2 regions of the Streptomyces ovatisporus genome follow, and region 2 is predicted to be linked to the other one. Evidence: riboswitches for the same ligand, from Rfam matches in the RefSeq annotation. Region 2 holds a riboswitch; the other holds the start of a gene.
What was found. A riboswitch is a leader RNA that binds a small molecule or an ion and turns the genes downstream of it on or off. The one in region 2 is predicted to bind cobalamin.
Positions count from the first base shown of each region.

Region 1: another riboswitch for cobalamin. It lies ahead of metE (5-methyltetrahydropteroyltriglutamate--homocysteine S-methyltransferase); the one in region 2 lies ahead of ACFPA8_RS24315 (cobalamin biosynthesis protein).

Region 1 covers NZ_JBHSFH010000003.1:25,256-28,458, reverse strand. Annotated here, with positions in the region: gene ACFPA8_RS01910 (cytochrome P450) at 1-452, opposite strand, end outside; cobalamin riboswitch at 841-1,062, shown strand; gene metE (5-methyltetrahydropteroyltriglutamate--homocysteine S-methyltransferase) at 1,200-3,203, shown strand, end outside.
Region 2 covers NZ_JBHSFH010000015.1:45,316-48,518, reverse strand. Annotated here, with positions in the region: gene ACFPA8_RS24320 (cobyric acid synthase) at 1-950, opposite strand, end outside; gene ACFPA8_RS24315 (cobalamin biosynthesis protein) at 947-1,927, opposite strand; cobalamin riboswitch at 2,126-2,257, opposite strand; gene ACFPA8_RS24310 (hypothetical protein) at 2,432-2,650, opposite strand; gene ACFPA8_RS24305 (inorganic phosphate transporter) at 2,776-3,203, opposite strand, start outside.

The DNA of each region.
Region 1 (3,203 bases), on a different contig from region 2:
TCCTCCACGACCCGCGCCACGACGTCGTGGATGTCCCGCTCCGCCTGCGCCAGCAGACGCGGACTGAAGGCGCGCGAGACGATCTTCCGGAGCTGTGCGTGCTCCTGACCGTCGAGATTGACCATGGACTGCCCGAACAGGGTCTGCACCCACCGGGCGGGCAGCGGCGTGGTCACACCGGGCGCGCTCCCGAACACGGCGGGGTTGCGGCTGGCCTCGCGTACGTCCTCGTGCCTGACCAGAGCGTAGAAACCCGGCTGGTTCCCTCGGCGCAGGGCACCGGCCGGAGGGCTGAAGAACTCCGGCGACTCCCGGCTCCGCAGCTTCGCGAACACCGCCAGTCGCTGGTCGTGCGGCAGCTGCCAGAAGCGGGGGTCTGCCGGGTTCGCCTCGGGCGGAAGGTCCGCGGGCGGGGTGATCGAGGCGGACTCGGCGGGTCCGGGGAGTTGCATGGTCGTCTCTCCTGTCACGTGTTGACGGGGCTTCGTCGCCGCTCCGGCACGGGCAGCGCACGGGCCCCGGGCCGGGGGACGGCGCAGTGCGGCACAGCACGTACCGCTGGGCCGTCCGGGGCGCCGCGGCGGCGGGGCGGGCGGTGACTCTCCGGGAGCAGCTTGGGACCGGCGGCCGCCCCGAGGGGCCCGCCACACCGCCGCGGACGGGACGGCCCCCTCCGTCGGCGCAGGGAGGAGCAGGCAAGCGGACCACGCGGTGCGGGACTCCCCGCGGACGGCTCCCGGCCGCAGCGCGCACGCCCGCCCCCGCGTACTGCGTTTCAAACCGCCCTCGGGCATGAGCAACCCCTCACCGCCGGCCTTTGCCGCCGCGTCCCGCGCGCTCGTACGCTTGAAGGGCGGTCGGTTCGCCCTGTCCGCCAGGCAGGGGGTCGCAAGAGGGAATCCGGTGCGAATCCGGAACTGCCCCGCAGCGGTGAGTGGGAACGAACGCCGTCAGACGCACTGGGCCCGTACGGGCCCGGGAAGCGACGGCAAGTAGGAGCCGGTCCGTGACGGACACGGCACGCCCACGAGTCCGAAGACCTGCCACTGCCCGTGCACGTGACGCGTGCGCGGCGATCTCGGTGACCTCGAGGGCGGGTCGGCGGCGGAAGGCGAGCACGCAGTACGTGCCGCCGCGTCACCTCTCCTGCTCGCGCCCGGCTCCCGGGGACACCGGCGAGACTCGCGAAGGAGAGTTGAGTGACCACCAAGTCCGCAGCCGCGGCCTCCCGTGCCACCGTCCACGGCTACCCCCGGCAGGGGCCCGGCCGTGAGCTGAAGAAGGCCGTCGAGGGATACTGGAAGGGCCGCGTCACCGCAGACGAGCTGCACCGGACCGCTGCCCGACTGCGCCGGGACAACTGGCGGCAGCTCGCGCGCACCGGCCTCCACGAGGTCCCCACGGGGGACTTCTCCCTCTACGACCACGTGCTGGACACGACCGTCATGGTCGGTGCCGTCCCGGAACGGCACCGCGCCGCGGCCGAAGCCGACGCACTGGACGGCTACTTCGCCATGGCACGCGGCACGCGGGACGTGGCGCCCCTGGAGATGACGAAGTGGTTCGACACCAACTACCACTACCTCGTACCGGAGTTGGACCCCGGCACGGTCTTCTCCGCGAACTCCGGCAAGCAGACGGGCGAACTCGCCGAGGCAGTCGCCCAGGGCCACACCGCACGCCCGGTGCTCGTCGGGCCCGTCACCTATCTGCTGCTCGCCAAGCCCGCGCCCGGAGCCCCCGGCGACTTCGAGCCTCTGACGCTGCTGGACCGGCTGCTGCCCGTCTACGCGGAGGTGCTCGCCGACCTGCGTGCGGCGGGCGCCGAGTGGGTCCAGCTCGACGAGCCCGCACTCGTGGCGGACCGCAGCCCCGCGGAGCTGAACGCCGCTGCCCGCGCCTACCGTGAGCTGGGCGCCCTGGCCGACCGGCCGAAGCTGCTGGTGGCCTCCTACTTCGACCGTCTCGGCGAGGCGCTGCGCGTCCTGGCCAAGGCTCCCGTCGAGGGCCTCGCGATGGACTTCACCGGTCCCGCCGCCGCCAACCTCGACGATCTGGCGCGTGCGGGCGGGGTGCCGGGCAAGCGGCTGATCGCCGGAGTCGTGGACGGCCGCAACGTGTGGATCAACGACCTGAAGAGGTCGCTGGCCACACTGGTCTCGCTGCTCGGCTTCGCCGAGCGGGTGGACGTCGCACCGTCCTGCTCCCTGCTGCACGTACCGCTGAACGCAGCCGTCGAGCGTGACATCGACCCGCAGATCCGGCGCTGGCTGGCCTTCGCCCGGCAGAAGGCGGAGGAAGCCGTCACCCTGGCCCAGGGACTGAGCGAGGGCACCGGGATCATCGCGGGGCTGCTCGCCGCCAACTCCTCAGCGCTCGCCTCCCGTTCGTCCTCGAAGCTCACCCGTGACGCGACTGTGAGGGCACGGGCCGCGGCCGTCACCGAAGCCGGGACGCGCCGCGCGCAGCCCTATCCCGAGAGGGCCGCCGCCCAGCGGGCGAAGCTGAAACTGCCGCCGCTGCCGGCCACCACCATCGGCTCCTTCCCGCAGACAGGTGAACTTCGGGCAGCCCGCGCCGACTTGAGGGCGGGCCGGCTGGACGCCGAGGGCTACGACAGGCGCATCGCAGCCGAGATCCGCGAGGTGATCCACTTCCAGGAGCAGGCCGGACTCGACGTGCTGGTGCACGGTGAGCCCGAACGCAGCGACATGGTGCAGTACTTCGCCGAGCAGCTCGACGGCTGCGTCGCGACGCAGCACGGCTGGGTCCAGTCCTACGGCACGCGCTACGTCCGTCCGCCCATCATCGCCGGGGACATCTCACGCCGCGCGCCGATGACCGTCGCGTGGACGCGCTACGCCCAGGAGCAGACCCGGCGCCCCGTGAAGGGGATGCTGACGGGCCCCGTCACCATGCTCGCCTGGTCCTTCGTACGCGACGACCAGCCGGAGGCCGAGACCGCACGGCAGGTCGCTCTCGCCCTGCGCGACGAGGTCGCCGATCTGGAGGCCGCGGGAACCGCCGTGATCCAGGTCGACGAGCCCGCGCTCCGGGAGAGCCTCCCGCTGCGGGCGGCCCGGCGCGCCGAATACCTGGCGTGGGCGACCGAGTCCTTCCGCCTGGCCACCGCCGGCGTACGGGCAGACACCCAGATCCACACCCACATGTGCTACGCGGAGTTCGGCGACATCCTCCCGGCC
Region 2 (3,203 bases):
GCGTCGGCCAGTTCCTCGGGACGGTCGGTGAACCGGACGACGACACCCGGCTCGGCGGCCAGCGCGTCGACGTCGGTGAAGTTCGACATCAGCGGAAGCGGTACGACGGCGACGCGCAGCACGTCCGTTCCGTGCGGTCCGTCCGCCGCCGACTCCCGTACGGTGCCGCGCAGGGAGATGCGCAGCCCGTCCTCCTCGTCGATTCCCAGGCCGTGCTGCCAGGGCAGAACCCCCAGCACGGGCCGCCCGGTGAGTCCGCGCAGCATCTCCAACCCGGGCTCCAGCAGCGACACATCGCCGCGGAACTTGTTCACCAGGTAGCCCGCGAGGAGGGCCTGGTCCTCTGCCGCGAGCAGCGCCGTCGTACCGAAGAAGGACGCGAAGACCCCGCCGCGGTCGATGTCGCCGACGACCACGACGGGCAGACGAGCGCTGCGTGCCAGCCCCATGTTGACGATGTCGGTGCGCCTCAGGTTGATCTCCGCAGGGCTCCCCGCGCCTTCGCAGATCACCGCGTCGTGCGTGCGCCGCAGCTCCTCCAGGCAGTCGGTGACCGTCCCCAGCAGCCTCTCCTGCCGGTCCGAGTGGTAGCCACGTGCGCTGAGTTCACCGACTGCCCTGCCCAGCAGCACCACTTGGCTGCTGCGGTCGCTGCCCGGCTTGAGCAGCACGGGGTTCATCAGCGCGGTCGGCTCGGTCCGGGCGGCCGCGGCCTGCATGGCCTGGGCCCGTCCGATCTCGGCGCCCTCCCGTGTCACGTACGAGTTCAGCGACATGTTCTGGGCCTTGAACGGTGCGACCTTCAGGCCCTTGCGTGCCAGCCAGCGGCAGATGCCCGCCGTGACCACGCTCTTGCCCGCGTCGGACGTCGTGCCGGCGACCAGCAGCCCACCGCCCCGGCTCCCGGTACCGCTGCCCGCACCCCCGCGCGGTCTCTCCGTACCCGTCACGTCGTCCGACTCCTCCCGTCCGTACGAGTCCCCGCCACGGCGAGCCGCCCCGCCACGCCCACGGCCGTGGTGAAGGCCAGCGAGAGGAGCCCGACGCGCCGCGAGAGCCGCACGGCGCGTGCGATGTCCCCGGTACGCACGGCCCGTCCGGGGGAGTTGAGCACCGGCCTGTGCTCGGTGCGTCCGCCGTAGCTGAGCGTGCCGCCCAGCCGTACACCCAGCGCACCCGCGAACGCGGCTTCCACCGGGCCCGCGTTGGGGCTGGGGTGCCTGCGCGCGTCGCTCCGCCAGGCGCGTACGGCACCGCGCGGGCACGGTCCGGCGAACGCGGCGAGTGCGGATGTCAGACGCGCGCCGGGCCACCCGGCCACGTCGTCCAGCCTCGCCGCGGCCCAGCCGAACTTCCGGTGGCGCGGGGAGAGATGACCCACCATGGCGTCGAGCGTGTTGGCGGCGCGGAAGGCCGTCATGCCGGGGACGCCCGCGAGCGCCCCCCACACGAGAGCGCCCACGACGGCGTCCGAGGTGTTCTCCGCCACCGACTCGACGACGGCGCGGGCGATCCCCTCCGCGTCCAGCAACTGCGGGTCACGGCCGCACAGTTGCGGCAACAGGCGCCGTGCGCTCGGCACATCTCCCGCTTCCAGGGCCGCCTCGACGGAACGCGCCGCCGTGCTCAGCCCGTTGCCGCCCAGCGCGGTCCATGTCACCGCCGCCGACAGCGAGATGAAGGCGGTGGTCCGGCCGGTCCGGCGGACACCGCGCGTGAGGAGCGCCGCGGTCGCGGCCGGGCCCGCGACGCAGAGTGCCGCGTAAGCCGCGCCCGCCGCACGGGAGTCGCGCCACAGGGCGCGCTCCGCAGCGGCAGCGGCCCGTCCGAACGCGGCGACGGGGTGTCCGGTGCGCGGGTCGCCCAGAAGCATGTCACCCAGGTAGCCGAGGACCGCGCCCCCGGCGTACGCGCGATGAACTCGCATGTCTCAGCGCGCCGTCGGGTCCCGGCGGACGGGGCCGGCCGCACGGAGTCCGGGGCGGCCGGCACGAGGAAGGCGTGGGCGCGGAAGTCCGGGTACGGGACCGGCGGGGGCGACTACGGGCAGAGCTGCGGCCGGAAAGCCACGCATGGCGGAGTCCTCACTCAGGGTCCTCGCCCTGGCTCGACGTACCGGCGGCGAGAGTCTCCTGGCTCCCGGATCGCAGCGTCCCCCGGCCTTCCGGCCTGCTGTTGCTCTCGGCCGTGACCTTCGCTTGGGGTTCGCTCCCCGGTGACAGTGGCGGGACCGCGCCGGATTCTCACCGGCTTCCTCTCCAGCCGCCGTTGGGCAACGGGCAGTCCACCACGTACGGGAGGGGGCGTCAACTCGCCGCTGACCTGCGGCGGAAGACTGTGAGCAGACACACGGAGAAGGGGTACGGGCGAATGCCCGTACCCCTTCTCCGTGTTGCCCGTGGTGCCTAGAAGCCCGCCGGCGGGCGGGAGTTCACGGTGCGGTGATGATGTAGATGCCGTACGCCACCGCGGCGGCGCACAGCGCGTAGCAGGCGTACGCCCCGGTGCGTGCGAGCGCCGACGCGCTGCCGCCGTGGCTCTTCCCGGCGGAGCCGTTCACGATGCCGAGCGTGAACACGCCCACCAGGCCGACCGTGGCCACGAGGCTGACGCCGAATACCTGGCCGAGCGCTGCCCAGTCGATGTCCATAGCGTTTCCCTGTCTGAGGTCCGGCAGAAGTCCGGCTGCCGCCGGTCTGCTGTGCGGTTCGGTCTGCGGATTGAAATGTGCGGTCCGGTCCGTGGGATTCGGTCTGCCGGCTCCCCAGGCCCTGACTAGCCGAGCGTGGAGCCTGCCCGGGGACGTTCCGTCTCGGGTTCGGCCGCCGGCTCGGTCGTCCGGGTGCCCTGCGACGGCGGAGTACCCGCACCCGGCAGCGCGCCGTCCGCTCCGGCCTTCGCCGGGGGCGGCGGTGCGACGGCCTGCAGTGCGGCCGTGACCACGCCTGCGGGCTCCTGCCCGGCCGTCTCGCCCGGGACCGTCGTGTCGTTGACGTTGGTGTGGTCGACGGGCTGGCGCCGCGAGAGCAGCCAGATGCCGCCGCTGATGACCAGCGCGAGCACCGCGACCGTGGTGACGCCCCAGGTGCCCTGCCCGGCCAGAAGGGCGGCGAGAGCGGCGACGAGCCCGGCTGCCGGCAGCGTCAGACCCCAGCCCATGACCATGCGGGCCGCCGTCGACCAGCGCACGACGCCGCCCTTGC